DNA from 2 places in the Pantoea osteomyelitidis genome. Region 1 is predicted to be linked to the other one. Evidence: predicted binding sites of a transcription regulator. Region 1 holds the regulator's gene; the other holds the start of a gene.
What was found. Region 1 encodes CRP, which controls carbon source genes, mostly activating them, when cyclic AMP is high. Its sites were predicted from a motif close to ATGTGANNNNNNTCACAT; they were not measured.

Region 1 (5,195 bases):
GGCGGCAAAATGGGTCTGGCGATGGAGTTGATCATGGGGCCGCTGGTAAAACGGCTGATCGAAGGGAAACGTATCGAATAAGCTGTGAGGCCGCCGCGTCCGGCCTCACGCTGGCGTTACTGCGCCACGACTTCGTAGCTGTGGGTGATCTCCACGCCTTTGCCCAGCATGATCGCCACCGAGCAGTACTTTTCCGCTGAGAGATCCACCGCGCGCGCCACCGCTTTGTCGCTAAGATCTTTGCCGCTGACAATAAAGTGCAGATTAATATAGGTAAAAATGCGCGGCGCCTCTTCGCGGCGCTCGGAGGTCAGCTTCACTTCGCAGTCCGCCACTTCGTTGCGTCCTTTTTGCAGGATCGACACTACGTCAATAGCGCTGCATCCGCCTGCGGCCATCAGCACCATCTCCATCGGACTCGGCGCTTTGTCGCCCGAGTTGCCATCCATCAGCACCTGATGACCGGATGAGGATTCTCCCAAAAATGTCAGCCCTTCAACCCACTTCACACGAGCCTGCATAATAAACTCTCCTGATTCATTTAGTTAACGTCAGAGTACGCCCTCGCCGGCGAAACAGCAATCGGCCGGATTCGCCGTTTGCTGAAGCGAGACAACACAAGACAGTCGGTGAAAGCTGTGCTACAAACAGAGCTGAAAATATTTTTCGTCACTTATAGACGAATGCGGGACGAATCACGAGCACAGCTCACGACGGAGACCCGAATAATTTCCTGAATGGGAAACGCTTGACGATTTCACCGCCTGACAGGGAAAACGGCCCCCTGTATTTTGGGCACGATTACAACAGAGGATAACAGAGAATGGTTCTCGGAAAACCGCAAACAGACCCTACACTCGAATGGTTCCTGTCCCATTGTCATATTCATAAATACCCATCGAAAAGTACCTTGATTCACCAGGGCGAAAAGGCTGAAACGCTTTACTACATCGTGAAAGGCGCCGTTGCGGTGCTGATTAAAGATGAAGAAGGTAAAGAGATGATCCTCTCCTATCTGAATCAGGGCGATTTTATTGGCGAGCTTGGCCTGTTTGAAGAGGGCCAGGAGCGCAGTGCCTGGGTACGCGCGAAAACCGCGTGCGAAGTGGCTGAAATTTCCTATAAAAAATTTCGCCAGCTGATCCAGGTGAACCCGGATATTTTAATGCGCCTCTCATCGCAGATGGCGCGTCGCCTGCAGGTGACTTCAGAGAAAGTGGGTAATTTAGCTTTCCTTGATGTGACGGGCCGCATCGCTCAGACGCTGCTTAACCTGGCGAAACAGCCGGACGCCATGACCCACCCCGACGGGATGCAGATCAAAATCACCCGTCAGGAGATCGGTCAGATCGTTGGCTGCTCACGCGAAACCGTCGGACGTATTCTGAAAATGCTGGAAGATCAGAATCTGATCTCCGCACACGGCAAAACGATCGTCGTCTACGGCACCCGCTAATTCCGTATCACTCACGGCGTGATGGCAACATCGCGCCGTTTTTATTTGCGATGAGCTGATGTGGCGCCGAATCATCTACCATCCTGAAGTCAACTACGCCCTGCGGCAAACGCTGGTTCTTAGCCTGCCGGTGACGCTCGGCTGGCTGCTGGGCGATCTGCAAAACGGACTGCTGTTCTCGCTGGTGCCCGCCTGCTGCAATATCGCCGGTCTGGACACGCCCCATAAACGTTTTTTTAAACGGCTGATTGTCGGCGGCAGTTTGTTTGCCGCCAGCAGTTTGCTGATCCAGTGGCTGACGCTGAAGCAAGTGCCGTTGCCGCTGATTCTGTTTCTGATGCCGCTGCTGCTGGGCGTTACCGGCGAGATCAGTCCACTGCATGGACGGTTGCTGCCCGGCGCGCTGATCGCTGCCATCTTCACTCTCGGCCTGGAAGGGCATATGCCTGTCTGGGTGCCGCCGCTGCTCTATATCGGCGGCACGCTCTGGTATGGGCTGTTCAACTGGTTCTGGTTCTGGCTGTGGAAAGAGCAGCCGATGCGCGAAACCCTGAGCCTGCTTTTTCGCGAGCTGGCGGATTACTGCGACGCCAAATATACCTTGCTGACGCAGCTCACCGATCCGGAAAAAGCGCTGCCGCCGCTGCTAACGCGCCAGCAAAAAGCGGTGGATCTCATCACCACCTGCTATCAGCAGATGCACATGCTCTCCGCCAGCCGGGACAACAGCCATAAGCGGCTGACGCGCGCCTTTCAGGTTGCGCTCGATCTGCAGGAGCATATTTCCGTCAGCCTGCATCAGCCGGAAGAGGTGCAGAAGCTGGTGGAGCAGAGCCACGCCGAAGCGGTGATCCGCTGGAATGCCAAAACCATCTCCACGCGCCTGCGCGAACTGGCGGACGACATTCTTTATCATCAGCTGCCGGACCGGTTCGACATGGATAAGCAGCTCGGCGCGCTGGAGAAGATCGCCCGCCAGCATCCGGATAATCCGGTGGGCAACTTCTGCCTCTATCACTTCAGCCGCATCGCGCGCGTGTTGCGCAGCCAGAAGCCGCTCTATCAGCGCGACCTGATGGCCGATCGCCAGCGCCGTCTGCCGCTGCTCGCCGCCCTGCGCAGCTATCTGTCGCTCAAGTCCGCCGCGCTGCGCACCGCGGCACGCTTTGCCGTGATGCTGATGTTTGGCAGCACGCTGGCGCTGTTCTTTAATATTCCCAAGCCCTTCTGGATATTGATGACCATCATGTTTGTCAGTCAGAACGGCTATAACGCCACGCGGGTCCGTATTCAGCACCGGGCGCTCGGCACCTTTGCCGGGCTGGTGATCGCGGCGGCGACGCTGCGCTTCGCCGTGCCGGAATCAATCGTGCTTTCCGGCATGCTGGCGATTACCCTGATCAGCTATCTGTTTATCCGCAAATCTTACGGCTGGGCAATGGTCGGCTTTACCGTCACGGCGGTGTACTCACTGCAACTGCTCTCGCTGAACGGCGCGCAGTTTTTGCTGCCGCGCCTGATGGATACGCTGATGGGTTGTCTGATCGCTTTTGGCGGGATGATCTGGCTCTGGCCGCAGTGGCAGAGCGGCCTGCTGCGACAGAATGCGCACGATGCGCTGGAAACCTACCAGGAAGCGTTGCAGATGCTGCTTGGGCCGGAGCAGGCGTCGGGAAAGCTGGCGTACCAGCGCATACGCGTGAATCAGGCGCACAACGCGCTGTTCAATTCGTTGAATCAGGCGATGCAGGAGCCTGCCTTTAACCCGGAGTATCTCAAGGATATGCGTCTGTGGGTGACGCACAGCCAGTTTATCGTCGAGCACATCAATGCAATGACGATTCTGGCGCGTGAGCACACCATGTTGACCTCTGAGCTGGCGCAGCGCTATCTGCAATCCTGTGAAATCGCGTTGCAGCGTTGCCAGCAGCGGCTGGAATATGACAAAGGCTCAGACAGTAACGTGCTGGAAGCACCGGAAGATGTGAATGAAGGACCGATGACTATTGTGGAGCGGCATGTGAAGCGAATTCTGGGACATCTCAGCGTAATGCATACCATCTCTTCACTGGCATGGAGCCAGCGACCACAGCATGGCCGCTGGCGGGTAAAACGCTTGCGTAAAAAACAGAGTTAGCTGGCGAGCGTCTTTTCCACCGCGCGGGCGAAACGTGCCATTCCCTCTTCGATGTCGGTGGGTTCAATCACCAGCGACGGGGCAAAGCGGATCACGTCAGTACCGGCATTCAGGATCATCACTCCTTCCGCCGCCGCCGCGTTGAGTATATCGCGCGCCTTACCGGCGTGCTGTGGCTTGAGCGCCGCGCCAATCAACAAACCTTTGCCGCGAATATCGCTGAAGAGATCCAGCTTGTTGTCCAGCGCCTTCAGCGCCGCGACAAACTGCTGACGGCGGCTTTCCACGCCTTCCAGCACCTCTGGCGTATTGATGATATCCAGCGCCGTTTCGGCGATGGCGCAGGCCAGCGGGTTGCCGCCGTAGGTAGTGCCGTGCACGCCCGGCGCCATGGTCGAGGCGATCTCATTGGTGGTCAGCATCGCGCTCACCGGGAAACCGCCACCCAGCGCTTTGGCCGTGGTCAGGATGTCCGGCTGCACGCCGTAGTGCTCATAAGCAAACAGCTTGCCGCTGCGTCCCATGCCGCTCTGCACCTCATCCAGCACCAGCAGCGCCTGATGCTGGTCGCAAAGCTCGCGCAGGCCCTGCATAAATTCCTGAGTCGCAGGCATCACGCCACCCTCGCCCTGAATCGGCTCCACCACAATCGCGCAGGTGTGATCGTCAATCACCGCTTTTACTGCCGCCAGATCGTTGAACGGCACATGAACGATATCCGCCGGCTTTGGACCAAACCCGTCGGAATATTTAGGCTGGCCGCCAACCGATACGGTAAACAGCGTGCGGCCATGAAAAGCATTATGGAAGGCGATGATTTTGCTTTTATAGGGACTGTGGCGCTTCGAGGCGTAATAACGCGCCAGCTTGAATGCCGCTTCGTTAGCCTCAGCGCCGGAGTTGGCAAAGAAGACGCGCTCGGCAAAGGTGGCGCTAATCAGCTTGCTGGCAAGGCGCAGCGCCGGTTCATTGGTAAAGACGTTGCTGGTATGCCACAGCGTTTCGCCCTGGGTTTTCAGGGTTTCTACCAGCGCCGGATGGCAGTGGCCTAACGCGGTTACCGCGATACCGCCGGAAAAATCGATATACTCTTTGCCCTGCTGATCCCATACACGGCTGCCCTTGCCCTTCACCGGCACAAACTGCGCAGGTGCATAAACAGGCAATATAACGTTATCGAAAGTTTCCCGTGTTACCGCTAGTTTTTCCGCCGCCATAGCCGACCTCGTTTGATTGTTTGTTGAACCATTGTGAAATAATAATCACAAAATATGCATAAAAAATCATCCGAAGGCAAACATAACTTTACTGACTGAGGAAATTACCCAGCAGCTGATGCCCCTGCTCGCTAAGAATGCTTTCGGGATGAAACTGTACCCCTTCCAGCGGCAGCGTTTTATGACGAAACCCCATAATTTCATCCGGCTCGTCGTCGCGCAGGCTCCAGGCGGTGAGTTCAAAGCAGTCTGGCAGGGAATCGCGCGCCACGATCAGCGAATGATAACGCGTCACGGTCAGCGGATTATTGAGTCCCCTGAATGCCCCTTTACCGGTGTGCTGAATCGCAGAGGTTTTCCCGTGCATGACCTGCCGCGCGCGAAC
Region 2 (5,195 bases), on a different contig from region 1:
AAAGCCGTCCAGCTGATCGCGCAGCGGGCCAATCAGGCTGTTCAGGCTTTGACGGTTCTGCTCGTCGACGCGACGGCCGCTGTTTTCGAAGATACGGTTGGCGAGATTCTCAAACTGCGCGCTGAGGCGCTGTTCGCTGTTGGTTAACAGACGCTGCTTCTCCTCGGCGGCAAAGCGCGTCTCTTCAAGACGAATGGTGACTTCGCGCAGTTCCGCTTCCTGCGCGCTGTTCACTTCAAGCTGATTACGCAGCTCGCGGTTAAGCTGCTCGCACTCGCCGCGCCAGTAGTCGAGCTGCTGGAGCTTCTCCTGCGCCGCGCTGAGCGAGCCGTGCAGCTGGCGCAGCTCCTGCTCGCGTAGCTGTAGCTGCTGACGACCGTTTTCGATCTGCTGTTCCTGACGACGCTGCGCCTCCTCCATCAGCCGCCGCTCGGCAGTGAAAGCCGCCTGCTGATGACCCGTGCGCAGCTGCGCCAGAATCCAGCCGATGCCGAGTCCGGCCAGCGCCAGGCAGGCGCTGATAATGATTTGCTGATCCACGTTATCCCTCACCCCATCGCGTCGTTCAGGGAAAAGGTAGAGTCGCACTGTATGAATGTCCAGACAATTTTGCCCGTCAGAACGAAAGGTTACAACGCCTGCACTTTTAGCCGTCCGCTTTGCCATTCATCGATCAGAAAGAACGGCATCGGCAGCTTCCACTCGGCATTTTTCACCTGCGCCTTATAGTGCCAGCGCTCGTTGTCCCGGATAATTTCTATCGGCTGGGTTTCGCCCTCCGCCACGCTGGTTTTGCCCGTCATGCTGGCGAAACCAGCGTTGCTGCCGACGTGAAAGCTCTCATTTCGCCAGCGTACCGGCGCATGTGTCGGCCACGCGCGTGCGCCATGGAAGCCAAACAGCGCATCGTGATTAAGCACGCTTTCCCGTACCGTTGGCCAGAGCACCATTTTCAGGAAGGTTTGATCGGCAAAACGCTCGCTGCTGGTATAGCGGGCATGGAAATCACGCATCCACTCGCCCACCCCGCTAAACACGCCCTGACACCCTCCCCACATCCCCGCCAGCAGCAGCTCCGTATGGGAAAAGTAGTCGCGCATATGGTGGAACCAGTAAGGCGAGGCGAGCCACTCCTCTACCGCCGCGGTCTCACGCTCGGAAAGCAGCGAGTCAGCGTCACGTACAATAAAGCGCCGCACGGTGGGATCGTCCATCACCAGAAAGCGCCACAGCGTAGGGAAAATCGCTTTTTCCTGCGACATATCCACCAGCTGCGCGCCCGCCTGCCGCAGACGTTGCCAGACATGCTGCGGCACGCTCTCATCCAGCCAGACCCGGCAGGTCCAGGCGGGATAAAGCTCACGCGCCACCTCAACGTTTTTGATCAGCGTTTCGCAATAGCGCGGCTGCCCGCCATAGAGGCTGAAAGCGATAATATTCTGTTCAGGCTTGCTGGCGTCGAACGGCGGAGGCGCAGACGAGGGAAACGGATAGCGCTGACCCTGAGCGAAACGCGCATCGGCGGCCTCCAGCGCCTCCAGCCCGTAGCGCCGTACTTCATCCGTTTTTCCCAGCCAGCCGCACGCTTCGACCAGACCATCAAGCCACGTCTCCGCCGCCTGCGCGCGCTGTGGCGCAGGCGCCTGATAAATTTTTTGATACACCTTATAAGCTTTCGCCTGCTCGCCCACGCGCATCAGGCTCAGCGCATAATCGCTCAGCACCCGCATATTGTTGGGCGCGAAACGCAATACCTCTTCGCAGCACTGGCGGGCAACGGGGAAATCAGATTCAGCCATGGCCTGACGAAAACGGGCGGCGCTGGCTTCAAGGCGGGCCTGCAATTCGGCAGAAGAGGCAGCCGGAGCAGGACGACGGACAGGAATCGTTTTGCGCATTCAAATTCTCCCTTTTATTCAAATTGCGCCCCGTTCTGTTCCGCCCGTCGTCCTGTTGCGGAAATGACGACGGGCAAGGCGCGCTATAACAGGCGACGCGCAGCTTCCACAACGATCTTCACCGCATCGCTTTCGGTTTGTTTCATGGCCGCCGCATCCGGAATCTCTTTCTGCGTGCGATTAACGATCACGCCTGCCACCATACCGGCACGCAGCCCCTGGCTGGCGCACATCGTCAAAAGTGTAGCGGATTCCATCTCATAGTTGAGCACGCCCATCTGCTGCCACTCCTGCATCGATCCCTGAAAACGGCTCACCACGCGGCCTGAAAAGGTGTCGTAACGCTCCTGGCCCGGATAAAAAGTATCGGATGAGGCGGTGACGCCCACATGCAGGCTGGCGCCGCTGGCTTTCGCCGCCTCGACCAGCGCGGTGGTGCAGGTAAAATCCGCTACCGCCGGGAACTCCATCGGCGCAAAGTGCAGACTGGCGCCGTCAAGGCGTACCGCCGCGGTGGTGACCAGCACGTCGCCGACATTAATGTGCGGCTGGATCGCCCCGGTAGTGCCGACGCGCAAAAAGGTACGCACGCCGAGCTGCGCCAGCTCTTCCACGGCAATTGAAGTCGACGGCCCGCCAATGCCGGTTGAGCAGATCACCACCGGCTTGCCGTCAAGCTGCGCCAGCCAGCTGGTGAACTCACGGTGCGAAGCCAGGTGCTGCGGGTTCTCCATTAGCCCGGCAATTTTTTTTACACGCTCAGGGTCGCCCGGCACGATAGCCAGCGTTGCGCCCTGCAGATCGGCTTTGGTAAGACCCAGATGGAAAACGTCAGATTGCGCCATAACAGACTCCTGATGAAAGGGGGTTTGGGCGACACTTTACGTCACCTCACCGGATAAATGTGTGATAACAATCACTACAAAAAATGAAAGTTACATTTTTACCGTAAAATAGTGCGATATATGTCACATATCTGACTCTATTATCCGCCAATGCTACAAGCTGCAATGTGTAACCTTTCTCAGCAATGATAAAGAGAATGAGAAATGGCGATGTTCTGCCCGCTCTGCTACCCGCCGCCTGGTTATCCCCAGGCTATAGTTACGTGATTGCGCTATTGCTTGCACGGAGAGAACAATGAAAACCGAAGAAAATATGGCACAAAAATCTGCAACCGGCGGCTTCGCGTCGGCCGTGCTGCCCACCGCCTCGACCACCATCGTGACGGACAGCCCGGCGATCCAGACTGGCGAAACCTCGGTACCCAGCCAGGGGGAAAATATGCCGGCGTTCTTCGCCAAACCCAAAGAGGCTGAAGGACCGTTACCGGTGGTGCTGGTTGTGCAGGAGATTTTTGGCGTCCATGAGCACATCCGCGATATTTGTCGTCGACTGGCGCTGGAGGGTTACCTGGCCGTGGCGCCGGAACTCTATTTCCGCGAGGGCGATCCCAATGACTATGACGATATCCCTACCCTTTTTAAAGAGCTGGTGAGCAAAGTACCGGATAGCCAGGTGCTTTCCGATCTCGATCATGCGGCCAACTGGGCTGCGCGCAACGGCGGTGATATTCGTCGTCTGGGCATCACCGGTTTTTGCTGGGGCGGACGCATCAGCTGGCTTTATGCCGCGCATAATCCACAGCTGAGCGCCGCTGTCGCCTGGTATGGCCGTCTGGTGGGCGACAAGACCATGAAGCAGCAAAAGCATCCGATTGATGTGGCGGTGGATCTCACCGCGCCGGTGCTGGGTCTGTATGGCGGACAGGATGAAGGTATTCCGCTGGAGAGCGTGGAGCAGATGCGTCAGGCGCTGCGTGCCGCCAATGCCAACGCGGAAATCGTGGTTTATCCCGATGCGGGCCATGCGTTCAACGCTGACTATCGCCCCAGCTATCACGCGGAATCCGCGAAAGATGGCTGGTCGCGTATGCTGGCCTGGTTCCGGCAGTATGGCGTGGCGCCAACGGCCTGAAGATAAAAAAGGGGCGCCTGCGCGCCCCAAACTACAACACAACGTTTAGCAGACTTTATTACGCTTTTTCGCCGCGCAGGTTTTGCGCTGCTTTGACCATGTTCGCCAGCGCCTGACGCGTTTCCGTCCAGCCGCGCGTTTTCAGGCCGCAGTCCGGGTTGACCCACAGACGCGCTTCCGGGATGCGCTGCGCCGCTTTACGCAACAGCGTTTCCATCCATTCCACACCCGGCACGTTCGGCGAATGAATATCGTAAACGCCCGGACCGATTTCATTCGGATATTCGAACTCCTCAAAGGATTCCAGCAGCTCCATATCAGAACGCGAGGTTTCGATGGTGATCACATCGGCATCCAGCGCCGCAATTGAATCCATGATGTCGTTGAATTCGCAGTAACACATGTGGGTATGAATCTGCGTTTCATCCTGCGCTACCGCCGCATTCAGGCGGAACGCATCCACCGCCCAGGTGAGATAAGCCGCCCAGTCGGACTGATGCAGCGGCAGACCTTCGCGCAGCGCCGGTTCATCAATCTGAATAATGCCGATGCCCGCTTTTTCCAGATCCGCTACTTCGTCACGCAGCGCCAGCGCGATCTGTTTGGCGATGGTTTCGCGGGAGACATCTTCACGCGGGAATGACCAACAGAGAATCGTCACCGGGCCGGTCAACATGCCTTTCACCGGCTTGCTGGTCAGCGACTGCGCATACTTCGCCCACTCAACGGTAATCGACTCAGGGCGACTGACGTCGCCGATAATCACCGGCGGCTTCACACAGCGCGAACCGTAGCTCTGCACCCAACCGTTCTGGGTAAAGACGAAACCATCCAGATGCTCGCCGAAATATTCCACCATATCGTTACGCTCGGCTTCGCCATGTACCAGCACGTCCAGACCAAGACGTTCCTGCTCAAGGATCGCCTGCTTGATATGTTCAGCGATACCGGTGCGGTAGTGATGTCTGTCGAGACGCCCCTGCTTGAAGCCGAGGCGCAGGCCGCGGATTTCCGTGGTTTGCGGGAAGGAACCGATAGTAGTGGTCGGCCAGGCGGGCAGGTTAAAACGCTGGCGCTGAGCCTCGGCACGCTGTGCGTAAGGGCTTTGACGCTGGCTGTCCTGCGCGGCGATCGCCGCCAGACGTTCACCCACCGCCGCGTTATGCACGCGGGCAGAGTGCGCACGGGCACGCACCGGGGCGCTCCAGGCTTCCAGCGCGGCGGGATCGTTAGTGTTCAGCGCCTTGCTGAGTAGCGCCAGCTCGGCGCATTTCTGCAGGGCGAAAGCGAACCAGCTTTTCACTTCTTCATCGAGTCGGG

Region 2: udp (uridine phosphorylase) is a predicted target of CRP. The motif match lies at 2,855-2,872, and genes of this name have one in related genera.

What each region holds. Positions count from the first base shown of each region.
Region 1 covers NZ_JBGFSN010000008.1:20,030-25,224, forward strand. Annotated here, with positions in the region: gene ABU178_RS16890 (phosphoribulokinase) at 1-81, shown strand, start outside; gene ABU178_RS16895 (OsmC family protein) at 117-521, opposite strand; gene crp (cAMP-activated global transcriptional regulator CRP) at 824-1,456, shown strand; gene ABU178_RS16905 (YccS/YhfK family putative transporter) at 1,515-3,593, shown strand; gene argD (bifunctional acetylornithine/succinyldiaminopimelate transaminase) at 3,590-4,810, opposite strand; gene ABU178_RS16915 (aminodeoxychorismate synthase component II) at 4,899-5,195, opposite strand, start outside.
Region 2 covers NZ_JBGFSN010000001.1:220,940-226,134, reverse strand. Annotated here, with positions in the region: gene rmuC (DNA recombination protein RmuC) at 1-540, opposite strand, end outside; gene ABU178_RS01020 (tetratricopeptide repeat protein) at 630-1,898, opposite strand; gene udp (uridine phosphorylase) at 1,982-2,743, opposite strand; gene ABU178_RS01010 (dienelactone hydrolase family protein) at 3,039-3,875, shown strand; gene metE (5-methyltetrahydropteroyltriglutamate--homocysteine S-methyltransferase) at 3,934-5,195, opposite strand, start outside.